2 regions of the Shewanella sp. 4_MG-2023 genome follow, and region 2 is predicted to be linked to the other one. Evidence: predicted binding sites of a transcription regulator. Region 2 holds the regulator's gene; the other holds the start of a gene.
The links. The regulator LexA, encoded in region 2, represses DNA repair genes until DNA is damaged. The targets are predictions, from matches to a motif close to TACTGTATNNNNATACAGTA.
Positions count from the first base shown of each region.

Region 1: the regulator LexA is predicted to act here: its motif matches at 9,840-9,859, upstream of Q4546_RS03345 (DNA polymerase II).

Region 1 is NZ_JAUORL010000004.1:104,762-117,456, forward strand. Features, by position in the region: gene Q4546_RS03320 (MotA/TolQ/ExbB proton channel family protein) at 1-56, opposite strand, end outside; gene Q4546_RS03325 (MotA/TolQ/ExbB proton channel family protein) at 56-1,411, opposite strand; gene Q4546_RS03330 (DUF3450 domain-containing protein) at 1,411-2,193, opposite strand; gene Q4546_RS03335 (TonB-dependent receptor) at 2,693-5,551, opposite strand; gene Q4546_RS03340 (porin) at 6,001-7,185, opposite strand; gene Q4546_RS03345 (DNA polymerase II) at 7,411-9,801, opposite strand; gene dinG (ATP-dependent DNA helicase DinG) at 9,910-11,985, shown strand; gene Q4546_RS03355 (TSUP family transporter) at 11,994-12,695, shown strand, end outside.
Region 2 is NZ_JAUORL010000007.1:156,112-168,806, reverse strand. Features, by position in the region: gene plsB (glycerol-3-phosphate 1-O-acyltransferase PlsB) at 1-967, opposite strand, end outside; gene lexA (transcriptional repressor LexA) at 1,346-1,963, shown strand; gene Q4546_RS06040 (cell division inhibitor SulA) at 1,960-2,466, shown strand; gene coxB (cytochrome c oxidase subunit II) at 2,897-4,513, shown strand; gene ctaD (cytochrome c oxidase subunit I) at 4,523-6,127, shown strand; gene Q4546_RS06025 (cytochrome c oxidase assembly protein) at 6,129-6,692, shown strand; gene Q4546_RS06020 (cytochrome c oxidase subunit 3) at 6,689-7,564, shown strand; gene Q4546_RS06015 (DUF2909 family protein) at 7,575-7,802, opposite strand; gene Q4546_RS06010 (SURF1 family protein) at 7,813-8,559, shown strand; gene Q4546_RS06005 (hypothetical protein) at 8,659-9,213, shown strand; gene Q4546_RS06000 (heme A synthase) at 9,213-10,193, shown strand; gene cyoE (heme o synthase) at 10,208-11,113, shown strand; gene Q4546_RS05990 (SCO family protein) at 11,226-11,858, shown strand; gene Q4546_RS05985 (hypothetical protein) at 12,343-12,695, shown strand, end outside.

The DNA.
Region 1 (12,695 bases), on a different contig from region 2:
CCGGTGGCCATGAAGCCCCTGACAGAGTCCCAAACATCCATCAGGATTAGCATCATTAGTCAGCCCTCTTCTCAGCGTGCTCTGCAATGATACCAGCGCTTTGTTCTTCAAGAACTTGAACTACTGACTTGCTACGAGCGATAACAACTGCGTGCATAAGCATTAGAGGAAGTGCAGCAACAAGACCTTGTACCGTTGTCATCAATGCCATAGAGATACCACCTGCCATTAGACGTGGATCACCAGTACCGAACAATTGAATTGTTTGGAAGGTTGCAATCATACCGGTTACTGTACCAAGTAGACCCATCATAGGCGCGATAGCTGCTAGAACTTTAATGATTGAAATACGTGCTTCTAGAGCTGGCGTTTCTTTCAAAATAGCTTCATCAAGTTTAAGTTCAAGCGTTTCAACATCAACGTCTTTGTTTTCTTGATAAACTTTAAGTACACGACCTAATGCGTTATTACCTGGGTTTGCAGTATCTTTACGTTGAGCTTTAACTTTAGCACCAACAATATAAAGAGTAACTAAACGCTCAATTGAAATTAGCGCACCAAGAACAAGTAAACCGATGATGATGTAACCAATTGGTCCACCCGCTTCAATACGCTCTTCGATTGTCGCTTTTTGAGTGAATACACTTAGTAACACACCACGTGCAGGGTCAACAAACAGCTTTTCATAGCCAGAAGTCGCACTTGTAAATGACTTAACACTTGATACTTGTGCACTACCTGGTTGCTGTGAAAGCTCTTGGATTAGACCAAGGTCAGCGTTGTAAACAACGTATTTGCCATCAGCAAGTAAGTTATATGCACCAACACGAGTAACTGTAGTATTAGTAACACCGCCATCTAAACCTGTTACATCAGCATCGAAAGTAACAACTTTACCAGATTCGACCATTTCAAAAAGTTGAGCTTCCCAGAATTGTTCTAGCTCATTAATTTTTGGAAGTTCTTTACGAGCACCAAGTTCTGCAATAAATGCATCACGGCCAGGGAACTGTGCAGTAATGTTAGAACCAACTAACTTACCAGCAAAGTCACCTGCTTCACCTTTAACAACACCGAACATTTCGCCTAAGTCACCAGAAGCAATCTTACGATCTTCTTCTAATTGTGCGATTTTACGTTCGTTATCAGTAAATGCTTGCGCTAGATCTTTACCACGTTGTCTTTCAGCTGCAAGCGCTGATTTTTCACGTTTAAGAAGAGCAGCTTTATCGCCACGCTCATTTAAGAACTCTGCTTCACGCTTCTTATTGGTTTTAGTCGCATTAGCACGGTCTGTTTGAACTTGCTTTAATAGTTGTTCAATCGTTTTTGGTGCATCTGCAGCGCTAACCATACCTGATGTTAGTGACAGAGTTGCAGCAACGATTGCTGTAGTAATAAACTTTTTCATTATTGTGCAGCCTCCGCAGCAGGGATTGGTAAGGCGAATAGATCAGGAGCACCTTGACCACGAGCCTGTTTAATAGCTTTGCTTAAGTTACGAAGATAGCTATCTTCTAACACATCCCAACCTTTAGTTTCTGCGTTATACATCCAAGCTGACTTTTGGTCTTGGCTTTGAGCGTATAGGCTTACACGACCGAAGTTTAAGAAATCAACTAGAATTTCTTTACCATCAATTTGTAATTGACCAGTTTCTGCAATTAACTTAGAACCATATTCACGTTCAATGTTATACGCATCTAAGATCAAGCGGTACTTTTCAGCAAGTGTTACTTCAGCGCTATTTAATGTATCTTTTAAGCGTTGAACACGAGCTTCACGAGCGTCTTTGTTAAATGGTAAGTCTAAAGCGATAAATTGCTCTAAAGCGTCTACCATTTTAAACATTAAAGGAACAACACCTTGTCTAAGAGCATCAACACCGTCGATATCGTCTTGGATAAGTTTCATTGTCGCCTGTTGGTCTGCAACCAATCCGGCAACATAGTCATTGTATGATTTTAAAGATTCGCGTTCGTCAGCAACTGAGCCATACTCAAAAAGCATGTCTTGTGCTTGATCAAAATACTTATCAACTTTGTTTTGCGACGCAGCAGCATCAGCATGAATTTTGCCGTCTGCTTTTTGTACGTCACTTAGAGGATCTGCAATCACGAAGTTGCTGCTAGCTAATGCAAGCGCGCCAACAAGTGCAGTAGCGATTTTTGTTCTATTGCTTACCTTGGACATAGTTCCCAACCAATTTATAGTGAATTAGAAAGCTTTAACTCGAAAGTAACAACTGCGATTTTATTGTTAACCGATGTTGCACTCACTAAGTGTATCTTTCTCTTGTGATTGTTAGTTTTTTCTTCCCTATTCTATACCCGCTAAGGCATAGACCCGCTCGCATCATTTCACAAAATGTTGACCTGTGTCAACAATTGAGGACATCAAAAACTAGAGAAAATGAAGGGTTCGTCATTACAAATGTTTTAAAAGGTTAAATAGTAAACATTCTTAGTAAAACATTCGATTTATCTATGACACCAGCCAAGTAAAAAACAAACAACGATACTTTTAATGTCACGCCTTGCTTATTGTTCAATTTGTTTTTAACTTACTATTAAATATAAAAAAGCACCGAACATTTTAAGTTCAGTGCTTTTACAAACTTTAAAAATATTTATTAAGTTGGTAACTTTTCAAATAACAAAGCTACTACTTTAATACTTTTTAATTTCAGATATTAAAATTTCAAGCCTGCATTAAGGTATACGAAACGCCCTAATGTGTCATAGAAACCAGAAACTGTGTTTGCATTGCTTGATATAGTATTACCTACCATTGGAGGCTCTTCATCAAAGATATTATTAACACCAGCTGAGAACGTTAAGTAATCAGTTACTGCATAAAGGCCTGACAAGTCGAAATAACTAACAGCATCGATGCCGCCATTATCAATCAATGACGTATCTGCTGTGCCTTCATAGTCTACACTATCAAAGTAACGCCACTTCAATGAAACACTATAATCGTCAGCGCCGTATGTAGTCGTTAAATTATGACGCCATTTAGGAGAAGCAAAACATGACGTACTAACTACTCCAGAACAATCATATGAAAGCGAGTCATCACCTAAAATTGGTTCAACTTCTTTCTTGATGCTGTAATAACCATTAAGGTTGAAATCTAATGTTCCATTGCCTAAGTCGAGACTGTAGCTAGCTGTTGCATCAACCCCTTCCCATTTACGGCCACCGATGTTAGAACCAAGATTTGAAACATAACCTTCCTGACCTAACCATAGGCTTCCAGAAGAGCTTCGGTCAATGCTATCACAAAATAATGCATCCCCTGTTGTAGCACAGTTTGTAAGGATACGTTCGGCACCGATAGTACCGATTACTTGTTCCATTTCAATATTGAAATAATCAACAGAGAAGTTTAAATTTTCTAACGGGTTAGCAACTAAGCCTATAGTATATGTATCAGCCTCTTCCGGCTTCAACTCAGGATTACCGCCAGAAAACTGGTTATATTGACCAGCTGGAGATTTCGTAATATTGCCAAACTGAGCAGCTGAAACACCAGTATTTGCACACATTTCTTGTGTAAACCCTGCTGCTGTAATTTCCGCTACAGTACCTGCGCATGGGTCATCACCGCTCCATAAACCAATACTTTGTGAATCAAACAATTCACCGATGTTAGGTGCTCGCATTGCTTTTGCATAGCTGAAACGGAATTTATATGCGTCAGCCAATGTGTAATCAGTACCTAACGAGTAAGTATAATCAGTTCCAGAGGTTGAGTAATCTGAAGCACGAGCAGCTAAGTTGACATTCCACTCATCGAACACTGGTACCGCAAGTTCAGCAAAAGCTTCATTTACAGTAATTTCACCGTATAAACTTGGATTAGGGCCACCTTGACCAAGTAATTGACCTTCTTCATAAATGGTATCAGAAATTCGTTCGTAAGATTGTTCACGACGTTCTAAACCAAATACAGCTCCAATATTTGATGATGCTGTTGGTAAAGCCAGATCAAATTCACCAGTAACATAACCGTTATAAATCATTTGAGTAACTAAACCTGTTTGTGTACCCACACCTGCAAGTTGTGCTGCTTGTTCAGCAGTTACACCATCCAGAGTAAACACGTTATACAACAGGCAACCGTCCTCGGCATTACACTCTGTATCTACAGCACCTACTCGTGAAGGGATTTTAGGAGCAAGTAAGTCATTTTGGTATACTGAGTTAGATGACGTAGCAGAATAAGCAAAGCTTACATCATAAGCCCACGAATCATTTAAATCACCTTCCATACCAGTTAAAATACGGTAAGAAGAATGTTCTAGGTTATTAGAACGAGCACCACCTTCAACATTACGCTTGCCGATATATGCAACGAATTGATCATCTGGAGTTTGCCCAAAATAGTCTTGCAACTGTTGCTTTTGTAGTTCACTTAAAAGTGGATTATCGTAATCGAATAATATTTCTTGGTTAAAGAAAGTACCAGATTCAGCAATTTGACCTGCTGTTCTGTTGTGCATAAATGACAATTCCATGTAAGGGCGGAAATGTTCGTTAATTTCATAATTAATAAATGCACCGGTTGTAAAACGTTCATTTGGGCGCATAAAATGGTTTACAGGAGCATAGTTATAACGGTATCCGTCATCTTCCATGAAACCTTCACCATTAGGGTTTAAGTAACCCCAATATTCCTGAGTATAATCAACTTCACCATTAACAACTGGGAACATATCAAAATGAGGGTTAGGTGTAGTAGCAGAACCACCACAAGTATCCCCTGCACCATTTAAAGCACAAGATGCATAATCGCGAGAACCTTGCAATAACTCATCATTACGGCGCCAAACAGCGTAAGCTACAGCATGTCCCTTACCATCGTCGAAATCACTACCTAAAGTAACATCTATGGTGTATGTCTTTCCATCTACACCAGTATTTCCAGTTTCATAATCGAAATTCTTATCATCCATTAAACCTTGAATGTACTTATTGTTGTTATCGTGCTGATAACCTGAAGCACCAGCATTAATAGCAAAACCTTCAAAGTCATCATTCATGACAAAATTAACAACACCAGCAACGGCATCTGCACCATAAACCGCACCAGCACCACCAGTTAGAACTTCAACTCGCTTAATTAAAGAAGCTGGAATTTGGTTAATATCAGCAACTTGCGAAGTAATACTACCAGCTTGCATACGACGACCATTAATCAAAACAAGCGTTCTGTTTGAACCAAGACCACGTAAATCGACTGTTGCAGTACCTGTTGCGCCGTTAGCCAAAAATGCCGTTTCAGCTGCTTCAACTTGTGGCAACTGGTTTAAGACATCTTCTATACGGTCATAACCAGATGCTTTGATTTCAGTTGCATCCATCACAGTTACTGGGCTAGAACCCTCTATATCAGTACGTTTAATACGCGAACCAGTTACTTCGATGCGTTCAACTGAAGCACCATCATCTTCAGCAGCGAATGCTACTGGTGAACTAAGTGCTGCCGCAGCGGCACCGCTAATCATTGCTAGACGCACTGATTTAGCTAATAAATTCTTATGCATTGTCAATCTCCCTGGACTTGTGTCTTTCTTATTGTTCCAACCTTATTAATTTAGGTTGGTTAACGAAGTTGAACATCGCTCAACCACATTTCGTATGCAATAAAATCACAAATAAAACATTAATTCAACATATGTTTCATTAATATCGGGTAAGTTAACATGTTTAGAATGGTTATTTCGTCCACAAAAACATACAAAAATAGAGTATTAAACTACACAACCACCTTAAGCCTCTGTATTTAATAGCATTTAAAAATAACAAATAACAATTTAAAATGTTGCAGAATTGTTCCAATCGGCTATTTTATACCCACAACAATAAATAGATATGTGGTCAAATGACCTTCGAGACTTACAATTAATTAACAAGCAGACGGTCGCTATGAATTTTAAAGCAAAAAAAACACCCCTTTCGGAGTGTTTTAATGGGTAGTTGTTAAATTTTAATTTTATAAAATGTAACGAATACCGAAGCCAATGCCATCATCTTCACTGATCTTCATTTTGTCTTCGTTTGTTCCGCGGAAATCACTGCTGTCGATACGACCTTCAAAATAAAGGATAGTGTTTGTATCCCAGATATAATGAATACCTGCTGTAGTGAACTGACGCTTAAATACTTCACCTTCATCAGCGCCTAATACGCTATCAGCATCTAACATGTTATATGCTAAGAAAACACGGATGTTGTTGTCAAAACGATATGATACTAATGACTCTACACCTTTCGCACTTTCAATCATACGGCCAATGTTATCTGTGTCATGAAATTTATTTTCATTGTAGTTCGCAGAGAAATAAATACCTTCTGCATCCCAGTTACCATAAGTTACGCTTAAGCCGTAAATTTCATCACGCTCTTCAATGCGGGTGCCGTTCTCTAATTCACCTTCAAATTTACCCGTGTTGTAACCAATACCAACAGATAATTCATCAGTGAATTGATACATAGCCGATAAACCGAAGGTATTACCGTATTCTACAGTACCTAGTGACTCTTCATCATTAATACTTGGTGCATCAGAAAAACCATCTACGTTCTCATCTTCGTAAATAACGAATTCATTTTGCTTTAACTGTACTTGCGCACCAAAACTGAATTTATCAAACGAGTTACGGTATTGAATGGTTTTATCACCACGGCCTACACCGTTAATAGCGCCATCAGCTTTATTGTATGTGTATACACCTGCAGCATTACCATCCCATACGATAGGGTAGTTTGTTCCGGCAACAACGTCGTACCAAACACCCCATTGCTTACCTAGGCTGATTGAGCCGTAAGTATCATTTGATACGCCAACGTAACCTAAACGGTTATTTAGAAAGTCATCGCTTTGTGATTCAAATTGACTACCAGCACTATAAACGATTTCACTGTTACCGAATGGGTTAACACCCCACTCGAATTTAGCAAAGGTTGCCCAACCATCATTCATTTGACGATCAAAGGCGAAGTTAATACGTGATGCGCCATTGACGATTTCAGTTTCACCTTGGCCACTATAAATACGTGCATCGATGAAACCACCAATAGCAACAGAGTTTTTCTCATCTTTATAGATTTCGATAGCAGAAGCTGTTGGTACAAACATAACTGCTGCAAGTGTTGATGCGATTAAAGTCTTTTTCATCGAGCTAAACCTTCCCATTTCATTTTCATCATTAATTATTTTAAATAATCTATTTGCATAGAATTTTTCCATTAACTGAAGGCTAGCATGATGAATTAGCATGAAACAAAGAGATAAATCGATTAAATATCATAATAAACTAAATAAGCACATTGCAAAGCACAAACCACTACCAAAAGACATAAAAATGATAACGTATCACCATAAATTACACAGCCAGCAACATTAAAGTAACAACATCTGATTGCTCACAAGACTATCAAAACTGTCACCTTTGAGCCCTAATACTGGTTCTGCAATGGGCTCGATTTGTTTATCAAGGTAATATTGGTAATCAATTGATTCATTGGTTGCTTCTATAGGTTGCGCACCATTCAGAGTCATCCTGTAAGCGATCATTGTGCCTCTTTTACCAAGCTCCGAATTACCTGTTATTTGACATAGACGCGTTGCGGCTTTCACATGTGGTGAAGATTTAGCCGTATAATCTTCAATGTTACGCTTTAGGCGTTTTCTAAAAATTAGTTCATCATCAAATGAGCCATTTTGAAGCTCCTTAATTTGCTTTAACAAATAGCCTCTAACGTCCCCTTGGGTAAATAATAACAAGTATAAATGATATTGCATTCTTCTGGCTAAAGGGCTCCAATCACTTCTGACTTGCTCCATGCCTTTAAAGGTCAGTGCTAATTGTCCCTCCTTGTCAGTGGTTGCCCCTACATAGCGTTTTTTACTGCCAGCATCTGAGCCTCTTAATGTCGGCATGACAAATTGATTAAAGTGACTTTCAAATTCAAGTTCCAAATAACTTTTTAACTGAAACTTGGTAGCACAAAAATCGGCCCATTTTTGGGTAATTTCCTGTGCCAGCATATGACCTAACTGACTAATATCGTCTATTTGATGCTTTTCTCCTAACCACACAAAGGTAGAGTCGGTATCACCATAAATCACCTTATAACCCAACTCTTCAATCCAAGCTTTGGTTTGCTTCATGATTTGATGGCCACGCATGGTAATCGAGCTTGCAAGCTTGGCATCATGGAACACACAGCCTCTAGAGCCCAATACGCCATATAAAGAGTTCATGATTATTTTAATGGCTTGGGACAGAGGTTGGTTGTTAAGTTGTTTGGCTTGCTCACGCTGCTGCGCGAGTGTTGCTATTAGCTCTGGCAATATGGGGTTGTCTCTGCTAAATCTTGCATTGAGAAAACCCGGCACAGTCACTTCGTCAGGCTGCTGTTCGCCCACCACCAAGCCTTTGGGATCAATCAAAAACGTTCTAATAATTGATGGATAAAGGCTTTTAAAGTCCAACACTAAAACATCTTTGTAAAAACCCGGGATAGAATCCATCACATAGCCACCAGGAGATTCAAGTCCATCACTAGCTGGGTGAGCAGGGGCAACAAAACCGCTTCGATGTAAGTGCGGTAGGTATAAATTATTAAAAGCAGCAACAGATGCGCCAACGCGGCCAAATTCTAAGCCGGTTAGTTTGGCCCGTTCAATGGCAAAAGCCAGCAACTGGGTTTTATCAAAAATATCCCATACTAGGCGGCAATCGGTAATATTATAAAACGCCAATGCGACTTTATCATGGGCAAACAAATGACAGATTTCTTGGCTGCGATTATCAACATGGTCAATAGCCTTGCCTTCATTTAGTAATTGTTGCGATACGTGCTCTAATGAATAGCGTTCAAAATGATAGAATGCCGCTTTAATCCAATCGATGCCATCTAGCACCACTCGCCCCGGTAAAGATAAGGTTTCAGGGCGATGCTTATCTTCAACCTTCCAGCTTAATACCGTCGCCCCACGACCAATGGTTAACGGTATCGAATGTAACTGACAACGTTTATACAATAGTGACAAATCAAAAGTGACGACCGCCCAGCCAATAATGACATCAGGATCATATTCGGCAAACCAAACAATTAATCGCTTAATAAGCTCAACTTCGGTAACCACCCACTGAATATAGTGCTCTGACTCTTGAGGCTGTCCCACCATAATGACTAATTGATAATCTTGCCCATATAAGCCAACTGAATATAACTCGCCGCTAGGGCTACATTCGAAATCCAACGAAATCATAGAAAGCGAGATGTCATTATCGCTTTTTCTTGCTTTTACAGCTTGGTACACCGGCAATTGACTTAAGCTGGTATTCTGACTGTTACATAAATCAGCCTCTAAACTAGATTGCCCGATAAACTCAACATCAAAGGCAATAAAGCGTTCTATCAAATATCGCTGCTCTGCCCTAATATCTGCCTCATAAATCTCAATCCCCATATCATTGGCAATCCGCAATAACTGCCTTTGTACACTGGCTGACTTTAAATAAATACAGGCGATAGCTTGGTGATTAAAGTTTTTAAGCGCAATAGTTTCGATTCTGCAACCTTGATGAATATGTCCTGCGAGTTTTGGTATATCTATTTGACGGCAAAAACACACTACTTCAGCCCCGTCCACTTCTATCAGCACAGGGCCAGATCTCGTTTTTAAATAATATTGCAATATAAGTCGACCATCACGAAAAGCTGAATGCCGCGTCAACACTCGCCCTTTGATAGAAGTCACCTTATTTACGCTTACTGTCATAGTTTTTGGCTCGATTAAATATTTCGTGCAGTTCAATTCACTGTTATTATGTACAGCATATAACAGCGAACACATAAACAGTAAGCAAAGAATGCGAATAGGTCACTCATGTTAACGGATAAAGTCAAAAGTCAGATCCGCACTATCTATAAAGATATCGCGGCGGCAATGCCAAATTTTCGCTCCCGGCGTGAGCAAAACTATATGGTGGCTGAAATATCTAAAACACTGGCCGGTGAATATGACAAACACCGTCGCATTATGGTTTGTGAAGCCGGCACCGGTATTGGTAAATCCTTATCCTATATTCTTGGCACGATTCCGTTAGCCATTGCCAGCAAGAAAAAAGTCTGTATAGCAACGGCAACCGTAGCATTACAAGAGCAATTACTGCATAAAGATTTACCCTTCTTTTTGCAACAGTCTGGGGTAGACTTTAAATTTGGTTTAGTCAAAGGCCGTCAGCGCTATGTTTGCTTAGCAAAGCTTGAAGCCATGATTGGCCCCGAAGACACCTCACAAATGGCGATGTGGCAGACAAAGCCTGATCAAAGCCAGATTGACCAACTCAAAAAAATCCATAAAGATTACCAAGATAAAAAGTGGAACGGTGAAATCGACACTTTAGAGCAACCTGTTCCTGACTTTTTATGGCAGCAAATATGCTGTGATAAACACAGCTGCCATCGTCAGTTATCCAATCATCATAACTGCCCTTTTCATAAAGCCCGTGAAGATGTCGAAACCTGGGACGTACTCATTGTTAACCACAGTTTGTTATTTGCCGACTTAGAACTGGGCGGCGGCGTTATTTTACCAGAGCCTGAAGAGATGTTTTATGTCATCGATGAGGCGCATCATCTGCCAACAGTTGCCAGAGATTTCTCCAGCGCCCAAGCAAGTCTTCGCGGCACAGCTGATTGGCTAGAAAAGGCAGGTAAAACCTGCTCTAAATTACAAAACCAATTAAAAACCACTCATATTATTGCACCAGTGCAAGCGATGCTAGATCACATTAATGAGCTGGTTAGCCAGCTTAATCAAGTGGCACATTTTTGTGATACCCAGCCGCAGCTCTTTGCCAACCCAGAAACCCGTTTAAGATTTGAAAATGGCAAATTACCAGAGTCATTACTCATACAGGCCGAAAACTTAGCTTCAGCATCGAATTCTGCATTAAAGCAATTTAATAAAATTCAAACCGTTTTAAGTGAAGCGATAAAAGATGGTGAGTTACCTAAACATCAATCAGAAACAGTGCTTTCAGAAGCAGGCTTTATTTCCCAGCGTTTAGAAAACTTGCATAAATTATGGAAAATGCTCGCTAAAGAAGACTCAAAAAAAGGTGCGCCCATGGCGCGCTGGGCTGAACTGATCACAGGTAAACAACAGGATTATTTATTTTGTGCGTCTCCTATTGAAGTGGGTTTCATGCTCGAATCTATGCTGTGGCAAAAAGCCGCAGGTGTTGTATTGTGCAGCGCAACACTGCGGGCGCTGAATAATTTTAATCATTTTGCCCATCAAGTCGGGTTATCATTAAATGATGGCAGCCGCTTTTTGGCGTTACTATCGCCATTTGATTATCAAAATAATGCCACATTATTTATTCCTCAAATGAAGAATGAGCCTACAGATGAAGCCTTTACCGATGAGCTTGCAGAGCAGATATTGGCATTAGTTGAAGATGAAATGGCAACATTGGTGCTGTTTGCCTCTTATTGGCAAATGGAAAAGGTGACAGATCAAATTATTGGTAAAATGCCTAAAGAGCAGTTATTTGTTCAAGGAACTATGCCAAGACAACAGGTGCTAACTCAACATAAAGCCCGTTGTGATGCCGGAAAAGCCAGTATTATCTTTGGCACAGGCAGTTTTTCAGAAGGATTAGATTTACCTGGGGATTACCTTACCAACCTGATTGTCACCAAACTGCCCTTTGCAGTGCCGACATCACCAGTTGAACAAGCACATGCGGAATATATAAAAAGCAAAGGTGGCAACCCTTTCCTACAATTAACCATTCCAGATGCGTCACGTAAATTAATCCAAAGTTGTGGTAGATTACTGCGCAAAGAAGACGATTATGGCCGAGTGACTATTTTAGACCGCCGCCTAATTACCAAGCGTTACGGTAAATCGTTACTCGATGCCCTACCGCCATTTCGTAAAGTTATTGAATAGGTATTTTTTTGGAATTTTTGTTAGACCCTAGTCATTGGGTCATTCTGGCGATAATTGGTGTTGTTGCAGGTTTTATAGATGCCGTTGTTGGCGGTGGCGGTTTGCTTTCTATCCCTGCACTGCTAACGATGGGCGTTCCACCCCATTTAGCATTGGGTACCAATAAGCTCGCAGCCTGTTTCGGCTCTATTACTGCAGGTTATACCTACTACAAACAACAACTCATTAAACCTTCCTTCTGGCGGGCTGCATTTTTGACGACCTTTATAGGTGCCATCATCGGCAGTTTTTTAGTTTATTTTATTGATGCTGCTTGGCTCGAAAAAATCTTACCGCTGATCATTATCGGGATTGCAATCTACACCCTTATAAGTCCCAAAGCGATGGGCGAAACTATCATCAATCAACCCACCGGGTTGCCATCTCAAAACAAACAAATAGTGCAAGGAATGACCTTAGGTGCTTATGATGGTTTTGCAGGCCCCGGTATTGGCGCATTTTGGACAGTATCCAGCATCAGGCTGCATAAGCTGCCATTATTAAACAGCTGCGCCTTAGCAAGGCTAATGACCTCAGTGAGTAATGTTACCGCATTAGTCATTTTTGCCTTATTAGGCGAAGTGGATTGGATATTAGGTTTGTGGATCGGTGTTTGTATGATGGCGGGATCATTTATTGGGGCTAAATCTGCTATAAGATTTGGTATTCCC
Region 2 (12,695 bases):
ACAAAATATACGACAGCAGTAGGTAATCCATGTGGCTACGATGGCAAGGCACATAGACAATTTCATGACCATCATGATGCAGCTTACGCACTTTTTCAGCGCTTTTAATGCTAATACCGCTGTATAACTTATTCCACAACCAAGTAAGAAAGCGCTCAGCAATACGCACTAAGCTGTCTGAATAATCCGCTGCAATTTCATCTAAATACTGAATCGCTTTTTCGCGGGCTTTGTCTTCAGGAATTTTTTTATTAAGCGCTTCTTCTTTTATCGCTTGAGCAATGGCATCAGACTTTAATAATGAGTTGAACATTGCCTGACGATTTGGCAGTTGTGGGCCTGTCATCACTTTACGTTGGCGTCTAAAGTGCACTCGCGCCACACGGATAAGTTTATGCGCAATACTGACATCAGTGCCGTGTTCATCAGCCATATAACGTAGCGACATAGCATTTGAGAATTGAATAAAGCTATGGCGACCTAAGAACAAAATCATCAACCATTTACGTAACCAGGTCGGGTTTTCACGCTCAAATACGGCTGCGGTCATGGTGTCATCTTCTTTACCAGGGATACGTCCCCAATACAGACTCACTGGCACCAATTGAATATCAAGTTGATCATTTTTTTTATGTAAGGCTAATAAGCTGGTGAAGTTATCAACAAATTTTTCGCCACTTAAACGCTTGCCAAATAGAGGCTTACGACCTTCAATACACACAATTCTAGGGGTATTTAAGCCATCAACGTCTAGTCGCTCATAAGGGCTCGGTAAGCCATATTTGGCGGTCACTTCATTTAATGCCGCAATATCACTGAGTGATTCTGTCTTCATCACATAGACCACTGGTTTATCTGGGTCTAAGTTCAGATCGGCAAAGGGATCTTCAGGCACAACAACCGTGTGCACCATCAGTTTTTGAATCCAACGTAATGATTTTGCTATGATTGAGTCAGGTTTTAACATGAGTGTTCGCATATTCAACATCAATTAATTGGCCATAGAATACCAGATAATGGTTCAGTTTCACTAACAAGGGTCTATACAGAGAATATTTGTTCAGTAAAAATAGCCATATCCGAATAACAACCAACCTATTTTCAATCAACACTACTGTATAAATATACTGTTTAAACAAACGATGTGAGAAATAGCCAATTTCATCGGTTTAAAAAGCTGACTTACCTTCATTAACTAAATAATTAAATTACATATACTTAACCGTGCCCCCATATATAGCCAACAAGAATTAGATGATAATAGTTAAATTAATTTGGTTAATACTTGCGCGACCACCGATACTGTATATAATGACAGTCACTGTATAAAAAAACAGGAATCAATATGAGACCTTTAACGCCACGCCAAGCTGAAATATTAGAGCTAATTAAATGTAATATCGCCGAAACAGGTATGCCGCCAACTCGTGCAGAAATTGCAACTCGATTAGGCTTCAAAAGCGCCAATGCCGCTGAAGAACACTTAAAAGCACTGGCAAAAAAAGGCTGTATTGAAATTATTCCTGGTACCTCTCGCGGGATCCGCATGGTGCAGGTGGAGGAGGAAGTTGAAGCAGGCTTACCACTTATCGGCCAAGTTGCTGCAGGTGAACCTATCCTTGCTCAAGAGCATGTTGAACAGTATTTCCAAGTTGACCCAGAAATGTTTAAGCCCAATGCTAATTTCTTACTACGCGTTCGTGGCGACAGTATGAAAGACATTGGTATTTTAGAGGGCGACTTATTAGCAGTGCATAAAATGCAAACTGCCACCAATGGTCAAGTTGTAGTGGCACGTCTTGAAGACGATGTAACCGTGAAAAGATTTGAAAAGAAAGGCAATATTATTTATTTACATGCTGAAAATGCAGAGTATGAGCCGATTAAAGTTGATTTAAGTTGCCAAAACCTAACGATTGAAGGGCTTGCTGTTGGCGTTATTCGTAATGGAGGTTGGTTATGAACACATTAATAGGCAATGCACCGCGTCACCCTGGATTATGGGTAGATATGGCATCTGATCCCTTACCCACTAAACAAGGGATTGAAACCAAGCGCACCCAAAACCAAGGCTTAACTGAATTGACTCAATTATGCAGTCAGTTAGCCATTTTAAGTCAGCAAGGCCGTTGGATTGTACTGATTAATCCGCCGCATATCGGTTATAAGCAAATTCTTGCTAATGCCAATGTTCGTATGGACAGAGTATTGTTAGTTCACACCAAAGATGAAGTCGAAACCCTGTGGGCGATGGAAAAAGCGCTCACTAACGGTACTTCAAGTGCAGTAATTACTTGGACACCACCATTAGATGCCCGCGACAATCGCCGCATTCAATTGGTTGCCAAAAATGCCTTAGCCCAAGGGCTTATCATTGAAGATGTAAATACTCACTTACCTGAAGGCGACCCATTAACGCAAACTTTAGCAGTACAGACTCGGGTAAACCTTACCTCGTTTCACTAGTAAAATATGACTAAAAAAGCCCTTCACTACGCTGAGGGGCTTTTTTTTGCACTTTTTTCAGCAAATTAGATGATAAAGTGATCTTGATCAATATTTAATCTCCAAGTAATGTAGTTAACAAGGTAGTAACAATTTATCGTACTGCCGAGAATAAATGTCAAAAAGATACAAACGCTATTAAAAGATTGAGCTGGTACCGTGCGGTATAGAAAGCCTTGAATGTAAAGCGTCAAATATAATTGATAAGTTCAGTATTAGGTACAAGTGTGGCACCGTAACGTAATAACATAATTGAGTTTTCAAGCTCAAAGCCACCGTGTACTTTGAAATGATCAAACTTTTTCGGGTATGAAAAGTTTGCATAGAGCAGAGTATTACTGTGTGGCTTTTCTTTGTAATTGCAATTCGCAATTAGCAGAGGAGTAGTCTTGTGAAGCGATTGTTGTACGGATTAATGGTGGCGTTGCTTGCAACCCCACTCACAGCGGCAGAGATGCCCTTAAACATGACTCAAGGTGTAACAGAGATCAGTGGCCAGGTTTACGACCTGCATATGATTATTTTGTATATCTGTTGCGCCATTGGTGTCGTGGTCTTTGGGATCATGATTTATTCCATGATCTATCACAGAAAATCTAAGGGTGCAGTTGCAGCCGACTTTCATGACAGTACCAAGGTTGAAATAGCTTGGACAGTATTGCCATTTCTAATCCTAATTGGCATGGCAATCCCAGCAACAAAAACGCTGATTGCTATGGAAGATCCCAGCGATGCTGAACTGACAGTCAAAGTGACGGGCTCTCAATGGAAATGGCATTACAGCTATTTCAATGAAGATGTCGAGTTTTTCAGTTTATTATCTACCCCAGCAGACCAAATTACTGGCACCGCAGATAAAACCGACACCTATCTTTTAGAGGTCGATAAGCCGCTGGTTTTACCAATAAATCGTAAAGTACGTTTTTTAATGACCTCGGATGACGTTATCCACTCTTGGTGGGTACCAGCATTTGCCGTTAAAAAAGATGCAAATCCTGGTTTCATCAATGAAGCTTGGACTAAAATCGATAAAATAGGTACTTATCGAGGCCAATGTGCCGAACTATGCGGTAAAGATCATGGCTTTATGCCTATTGTTGTTGAAGCCGTTTCAGAAGCAGACTTTGACCAATGGCTAATCGACCAAAAGCAATTTGCTGCTGATGCTAAAGCCGCTGCACAAGCCTCACTGAGCCAAACCCTTAGCTATGACGAGTTAATGGCCCAAGGCGAACAAATCTACATGGGTCGCTGCGCGGCTTGCCACCAACCTAATGGTGCTGGTTTACCTGGCGTCTTCCCTTCCCTAATTGGCAGTCCAATGATTAAAGGCCCAGTGTCTGGCCATATCGATATTGTCGTTAATGGTAAGCCTGGCACTGCGATGCAAGCGTTTGCCAAGCAGCTAACGGCAACTGAAATTGCTGCAGTAGTCACTTATGAGCGTAATGCTTGGGGTAATGACTCTGGCGATACCGTGCAAGCGGCTGATGTGAGTGGCAATGGGACAAATTCTAGCGCTACACCAACCACTGCTGACGCTCCTAGTGCAGGCACTTCTACCGCAGACACGTCAACGCCTGTGACTTTACCAGCAAGCTTACCTACAGCTGAACAACTTGAAGACACTGCAACACAAGCTGTGACTGAAGCGGCAACACAAGCAGCAGAAGTTAAAGCTGTGGTATTGGATGACTTGACGATGGATGAGTTAATGACCATGGGCGAGCAAGTCTATATGACTAGCTGCGCTGCATGTCACCAAGCTGCTGGTACTGGCTTACCTGGCGCGTTCCCTTCATTAGTAGGCAGCCCACTCATCGTCGGTCCAGTGACGGATCATCTTAATATTGTCATCAATGGTAAACCTGGCACGGCTATGCAAGCATTTAACTCGCTACTTACGCCACAACAGCTTGCTGCAGTGGTGACTTATGAGCGAAATGCCTGGGGTAATAACTCTGGCGATGCAGTTCAGGCTGCTGATGTTGTTGGTCACGGAAAGTAAGGGATTAAAATGAGCACAATTACACAAGATTCACCAGCCGCTCACGACGATCACCATGATGACCATCATCATGGGGCGCCAAAAGGCATTATGCGCTGGGTTTTAACCACTAACCATAAAGATATTGGTTCAATGTATCTGTGGTTTAGTTTCATTATGTTTTTAACCGGCGGCGCAATGGCCATGGTCATTCGTGCTGAGTTATTCCAACCCGGTTTACAGTTAGTTGAACCTAACTTTTTTAACCAAATGACCACAGTCCATGGCTTGATTATGGTATTTGGCGCAGTCATGCCAGCCTTTACCGGCTTAGCTAACTGGCTCATTCCAATGATGATTGGTGCGCCAGATATGGCACTACCGCGGATGAATAACTGGAGCTTTTGGATTTTACCTTTCGCGTTTGCGATTCTACTTAGCTCGCTATTTATGGAAGGTGGAGGACCCAACTTTGGCTGGACTTTCTATGCACCACTGTCAACAACCTATAGCCCTGATAGCACAGCATTATTTGTGTTCTCAGTACACATTATGGGCATAAGCTCGATCATGGGTGCCATTAACGTGGTGGTGACCATTGTTAATATGCGTGCTCCGGGTATGACTTGGATGAAGCTGCCATTGTTCGTCTGGACTTGGCTGATTACCGCCTTCTTGCTAATAGCAGTGATGCCGGTATTGGCAGGTGTAGTAACCATGGTACTGACTGATAAATACTTTGCCACCAGCTTCTTTGATGCTGCTGGCGGCGGCGACCCTGTGATGTTCCAGCATATTTTCTGGTTCTTTGGCCACCCCGAAGTCTACATCATGATTTTACCTTCATTCGGGATTATCTCGGCCATTATTCCCACCTTTAGCCGTAAAAAGCTTTTCGGTTATGCCTCCATGGTATACGCCACCTCAAGTATTGCGATTTTGTCCTTCCTAGTTTGGGCGCATCACATGTTCACCACCGGGATGCCAGTATTTGCAGAGCTATTCTTCATGTACTGCACCATGTTAATCGCAGTACCTACTGGGGTGAAAGTGTTTAACTGGGTTGCAACTATGTGGCGCGGCTCAATCACCTTCGAAACCCCGATGCTGTTCGCCATTGCATTCATCATCTTATTCACCATCGGTGGCTTCTCTGGCTTGATGCTAGCGATCACCCCAGCGGATTTCCAATACCATGATACGTACTTTGTGGTAGCGCATTTTCATTATGTACTGGTGACTGGCGCAGTATTCTCCATTATGGCTGCAGCATATTACTGGCTACCGAAATGGACAGGATACATGTATAGCGAAACATTAGGTCGTTGGCATTTCTGGTGCAGTGTTATTTCAGTGAATGTACTGTTTTTCCCAATGCACTTTTTAGGCTTAGCAGGCATGCCACGTCGTATTCCAGACTATGCAATTCAATTTGCTGACGTAAACCAAATTGTCTCTATTGGTGGTTTTGCCTTTGGTTTATCACAACTGATTTTCCTCGCTGTGGTACTGAAATGTATCAAGGGCGGCGAAAAAGCTGCGGATAACCCATGGGAAGGTGCTGAAGGGTTAGAGTGGACTATTGCCAGTCCTGCGCCTTATCACTCATTTACCACCCCACCAGAGGTTAAATGATATGAGCCAGCCAACAAAATCAAACCGTAATTTACTTATTGGCCTAGTACTGGGTTCAATAGGTATGTTCGGCTTTGGTTTTGCGCTAGTGCCTTTGTATGACGTGCTTTGCGATGCCTTGGGGATTAATGGAAAAACCCAAAGTACTGCCAGCAGTTATGAGGCTGTGGTGATTGATAAAGACCGTACTGTAACCATTGAGTTTATTGCCCAAGTACAAAGCAATATGCCGTGGGAGTTTGTGCCAAAAGTGAACCGCATGCAGGTTCACCCCGGCGAACTCACACGTACTGCGTTTTTAGCGAAAAACTTATCTTCAAATAACCTCGTAGGCCAAGCAATACCCTCGGTATCGCCAGGCCAAGGCGCGGCTTATTTTAATAAGACCGAGTGCTTTTGCTTCAATCAGCAACCCCTAGCAGCAATGGCCGATGCTGAATTACCGTTAATTTTTTACGTGGATGCGGATTTACCTGAATCCATTAACACATTGACTCTCTCTTATACCCTCTATGATATTACAGACAAGCAGACTGCAGCCATAGAGCAAGGAGCAGCAAGATGACAACAAAACATGAAAACTATTACGTGCCAGCGCAAAGTATCTGGCCAATTACCGGCGCTATCGGATTATTTCTGATTGCATTTGGCGCAGGTACCTACATCCAACAACTTTCAACTGAACAATCTTCTGGCGGCTACACCCTAATCGCGGGTATTGCTGTAATTATATTTATGCTGTTTGGCTGGTTTAAAAATATCATTGATGAGTCAATGTCAGGTTTATATTCAGCGCAAATGGATCGCTCTTTTAGACAAGGCATGAGCTGGTTTATTTTCTCAGAAATCATGTTTTTCGGGGCATTTTTTGGGGCATTGTTTTACGCTCGAATGGTAGCAATACCTTGGCTCGGCGGTGCATCAAATAATGCCATGACCCATGAGGTATTGTGGCCAACATTTGAAGCCATTTGGCCGCTAGTGAAAACCCCAGATGGTACCACCACTGAAGCCATGGGTTGGGGCGGATTGCCGCTGTATAACACCCTCATTCTACTGACCTCTTCAGTCACCTTGCACTTTGCCCATGTGTCGTTAGAAAAATCAAAACGTGGCGCACTGAAGGTTTGGTTAGGACTGACTATTTTGCTGGGTATCGGCTTCTTGTTTTTACAAGTTGAAGAGTATGTCCATGCCTACCAAGAAATGGGGCTCACACTCACCTCAGGGATTTATGGTAACACCTTCTTTTTGCTAACTGGCTTTCACGGTATGCACGTCACCTTAGGCACAGTATTTCTAATAATCCTGTTCTTTAGAGTATTGAAAGGTCACTTCACCCCAGATAATCATTTCGCCTTTCAATCCGGAAGTTGGTATTGGCATTTTGTTGATGTGGTGTGGTTATGCTTATTTATTTTCGTGTACGTCTTATAAGGCTGCAAAGCTAATAAGGTCTAGGATTTGGGCTTATCCAGCCAAATCCTAAGGCCAGTAACAATAACAACATCACTAACGCAGAAAAGATCACTCGACGACCTAAATATTGGCTCATAGATTGTTTATTTTCCGCTTTAACCATAATAAATAGGGCTCTGGCTAAATTAAATAATATGAATACAAGCAGCAGTACTAAAACAAGCTTGAAAATAACTAAGGTATCTAAGGTTCCCACGGGCTCTCCTTTGCGCGTTTGGCGACTTTCTACTGGGTTATTGCTAGTTGTTACTGTGAGTGTGTTTTCTATTTTGGTCAAGCTCGGTTTATGGCAACTTGATAGAGGAATTCAAAAACAAGCTTGGCAAGCCACCTTAAGTGAAAGGCAAGCGTCCAGTGAATTGGATTACCACACTTTTTTAACGCTAGATAGCAGCGGTCCACTAACGGGTTATCGCATTAAAGTCACCGCTAAGCCCGTTAATGAACAAATATTACTGCTTGATAATCAAGTTTATAACGGCCAAGTGGGTTATCTGGCTTATCAAGTATTTGCAATATCAGCCACAGAGCCATGGCTACTGGTTGAACTAGGCTTTACTGCAGCGAATAAAGACCGCCGCATATTACCCGATTTAGCGCCATTGCCTGCGGCGCAATATCAGCTCACAGGTCGAGTGTATCAGCGCCAAACCAATCCCTTAAGTGACCAACTTTATGTGGAACAATTTACAGTAGAAAACCGTGACGTGATCCGTTTTCAAAATTTAAATCTCGTGGCCTTAGCAGAGAAAATAGGTCATCAACTGGCACCGGCAGTACTGCAGCCAGATATAACACCGAACATGACACTAGCAAAACCATGGACACCTATTCCACTGTCAGCCCAAAAACACCAAGGCTATGCATTGCAATGGTTCACCATGGCAGCAGTATTTTTATCGCTAATGCTATGGCTTGGTTGGAAAACATTTAAGCCTAAAATTAAGACCTAAAGTTAAAACCTAAATACAAGAGTAACTAAATTAAAAATAGTGACTTAAGTAAAAAAAACTCATCCTATAACAAAAACAGTCGTAACAAGAGGAGCAAGTATGAACTCCCCAGCAAAACCTAAAGGTAACAAGACATTATATCTACTGCTGCTGGTATTTATTTTACCGGTGGCTATGGCTAAATTAGTCTTGAGCCTAGATTTATATAACGGCGCCGCCACTAACAAAGGTGAGCTAATCGGCGCACAACTTAATTATCAAACCTTAGCCATGACCAACCCGCAGCCGCATATGTGGCAGCTGGTGTATTTATTACCAAACCAATGCCTAGAACAATGTCAGCAACGTTTGTATGTCATGCATCAAAGCCATATCGCCTTAGGTAAACATCAAGATCGCGTCAGCCCAATTATTTTACTCACCCCAGATAGCGACACCGCAATTTTAACTAAACTGCAAGTGCCGTTTGCTACAGCCAGTGCCAGCCCTGCAATGGCCGCATTACTGACAGAGCAGCAAATGATTATTGTCGATCCCCTTGGCAGCCTAGTCATGAAATACCCAGGTATTATGGGCGAGCAAGAAAATATTGCCCAAGGTAAGTCGATGATTGGCGATTTACGTAAGATGCTTAAACTATCGAGGGTCGGGTAATGGTGATAAAAAACCTGCTCAAATTTACCTTAGTATTTACCTTTACGGTGATATTAATGGGTGCCTACACTCGGCTGTCAGATGCAGGGCTTGGCTGCCCTGATTGGCCAGGTTGCTATGGTCATCTTGTGGTGCCTAGCGCGCCTGATGCAATAGCAAAAGTTGAGACTGCATTCCCAAATCAAACGCTAGAGCCTGACAAGGCGTGGCTGGAAATGATCCACCGCTATATCGCTGGCACTCTTGGATTACTGATTTTAACCATCCTTATCATCTGCTTAAAAAGAGCCGATGCGCCCAAAAAGCTACCCATACTGATTTCCGCCCTACTGCTCTTTCAAGCCGCCTTAGGTATGTGGACCGTCACCATGAAATTAATGCCCATCGTAGTCATGGGGCATTTAATTGGTGGCTTTAGTTTATTCGCTTTACTGCTACTGCTGTATTTACGTACCCGGCCACTGCGGATCCCTGGTGGTGACACTTATGCCAGAAAACTCGCCCCCTTTGCCATGTTCTGCTTAATTGTACTGGCGGTTCAAATTATTTTGGGCGGCTGGACGTCATCGAATTACGCAGCATTAGCCTGTACCGCCCTGCCAATATGTGAAGGTAACTGGGTCGATAATCTGCAATTTGCTGATGCTTTTTCACCGTTTCAAGGGACACATCCAAGCTTTGAATATGGCGTATTGGAATACCCTGCCCGCATGACAATCCATGTTACTCATCGTATTTGGGGCGTGATTACCGCTGCCTGTTTAGTGTGGTTAGGATTTAAATTACTTAAAGCACGCTCTCGCACAATACGTAAAAGTGCTTGGCTGTTATTTGCCCTAGTGATCATTCAAGTGGGCCTTGGCATCAGCAATATTGTCATGCATTTGCCTTTAGGGATTGCTGTATCGCACAACGGCGGCGCAGCGCTATTGTTACTTACCGTTATTTTCATCAACTACGCGCTGTGGCGTAAAGCTTAAGCAAGGATTCTATTATGGCTAAATCTCTGTCTATACCAGCAAGCACCAGCAGCGCGCAATTACCTTGGCGCGCCTATTTTGAAATGACCAAACCCAAAGTGGTCGCCCTGATGTTACTGACAGTACTAGTGGGAATGTGCTTAGCATTGCCCGGCGCAGTGCCATTGCAGCCGCTTATCTTTGGCATGATAGGCATAGCCATGATGGCGGGGGCAGCGGCGGCTTATAACCACTTAATTGATCGCCGCATTGATGGTTTAATGGCGCGTACCTATAACCGCCCATTACCAAAAGGCAAGGTCTCGGTAATCAAAGCCATGACCTTTGCCACTTCTATCGGCTTAGGCGGTTTTGTTATTTTGTTTACCTTAGTTAACCCACTTACCGCATGGTTAACCTTTGCCAGCTTAATCGGTTATGCAGTGGTGTATACCGCTTATCTTAAGCGCGCTACCCCGCAAAACATTGTCATTGGCGGCTTAGCTGGGGCAATGCCACCTTTATTGGGTTGGACTGCTGTCACCAACGAATTACATGGCAACGCACTATTACTGGTTATCATCATCTTCACTTGGACGCCGCCGCATTTTTGGGCACTGGCGATTCACCGTAGAAAAGAATACGCCAAAGTCGATGTCCCAATGCTGCCAGTCACCCATGGGGTTGAGTTTACTAAAACTTGTATCTTGTTATATACCTTGTTACTGGCTATTGCCTGTTTATTGCCAGTACTGGTTGGCATGTGTGGCCCCGTTTATCTTGTGGGTTCAACCATTCTAAGTTGTGGCTTTATTTATAAAGCCTGGCAACTTAAGTATCACGACAAACCAGGGCTGGCGATGGATGTGTTTAAGTTCTCGATTTATCACTTAATGATTTTATTTTTAGTGCTATTAGTTGATCACTACTTATGGGTATAACTCGCTTTATCAGTGCTTATCGCCATGGTGAAGTTGAAGATAAAAACAGTGAACGTAAAGATAAAAATAATGGAGTGAATGAGTGAAAAAAATTATCGCGTTAGCTTTCATTATGCTGGGCTTGGGCGTCGCTGTTGCTACGCTTTTCCCTAGTCAAAAAAGTTCATCCGCAACAATCGCCACTGCCACTAAATCAAGGCCGGATCTGGCACTTGAAACAAGTTATTTGTTTGATAACCCAAGACCACTGGCACCTTTTAGTATGCAAGACCAATTGGGGAATACCTTTACCAATGAGCAGCTTTTAGGTAAGTGGAGTTTAGTATTTGTCGGCTTTACTTCATGCCCAGATGTTTGCCCAACAACCCTTAATAAACTCAATGCCGCCTACCCAGAGTTGCAAGCAGTAAGCGACAATATTCAAGTGGTGTTTGTGTCAGTGGACCCCGCAAGGGACAGCCAAACTAAACGTTTAGATTACATCAATTTTTTTAACCGCGATTTCAAAGCCGTTACTGCCGATCACGCTCAGCTATTTCCTTTTACTCGTGATTTAGGTTTTGCCTACGCCATGGTTGGCGACGGCGAAGATTACCAAGTGGATCACAGCGCCAGCTATGTTTTAGTATCACCACAAGGGGAAAAGTTTGCAGTGTTTAAACCTAAAGCCCAACCCGGGAAAATACCACAGATTTTGAATAAAGAGCTGGTTGCGGATCTAAAGCAGATTATTGAAAGTGCTTAAGGTTTTTATATAGGTATTGAAATATAACAAAGCCTCAATATGAAAATATTGAGGCTTTTTGTTTTGACGAGGACTGATGTAGTAACTCATTTGTGGACAATTCCGAGTTACGATGAACAAGTGCAGCTGAACTTTCTGATAACTTATTCTATGCCAAACACATCAATTGACTACAAAAGTAGTGGCCAGTTTTGCTGAACCACTACAAGAGAAGCTCTGATCAGTTTTTGTTGACCAGAGCACCTCGGGTTTGAGCTTGCCTTTGAGTACACATAACGGTAACATTTAATACTTTAGTGCTACAAGTTGACCGCTGAATAATACAAAATTATTGTCTGGGCATGCGGTTCAATACTTCAAGGGTGAAATATAGCCATTAACCTATATAGCTAGCTGCCGATTTAAAAATCAAACAGCGCTCTTTTAGAAGTTTTTATTCATTAACCCTCGACGAATTAACATTTTTATAAAGGAAAAAACATTAATGAAAAAAGCAGTCTGTATGCCGTTGCTATTTACTATGGCTGTATCCATGAGTGGGTGCAAGAGTATGGATCTACAATCATATTTGGGTGATTTTGAACCCAGTGCTAACGACATATATAATGGAACCATTGCTTTTTGTTCAATACCCTACGACAGCTTAACTAGTAAGGTTGGAAATAGCTCATCTAAATCGCCAGAAGAACGAAAAGCTTACAAGGATCGCGTTTGGAGTAATTGGGAAGATAAGAGAAAAGAGTTAATTGCACATTTCGAAAGTAAACAATTTACAATGTCTCAATCCGCAAGTTTTTCTACTTTCGACGAAGCAACAGGGTTGATGAAATTAAGTGA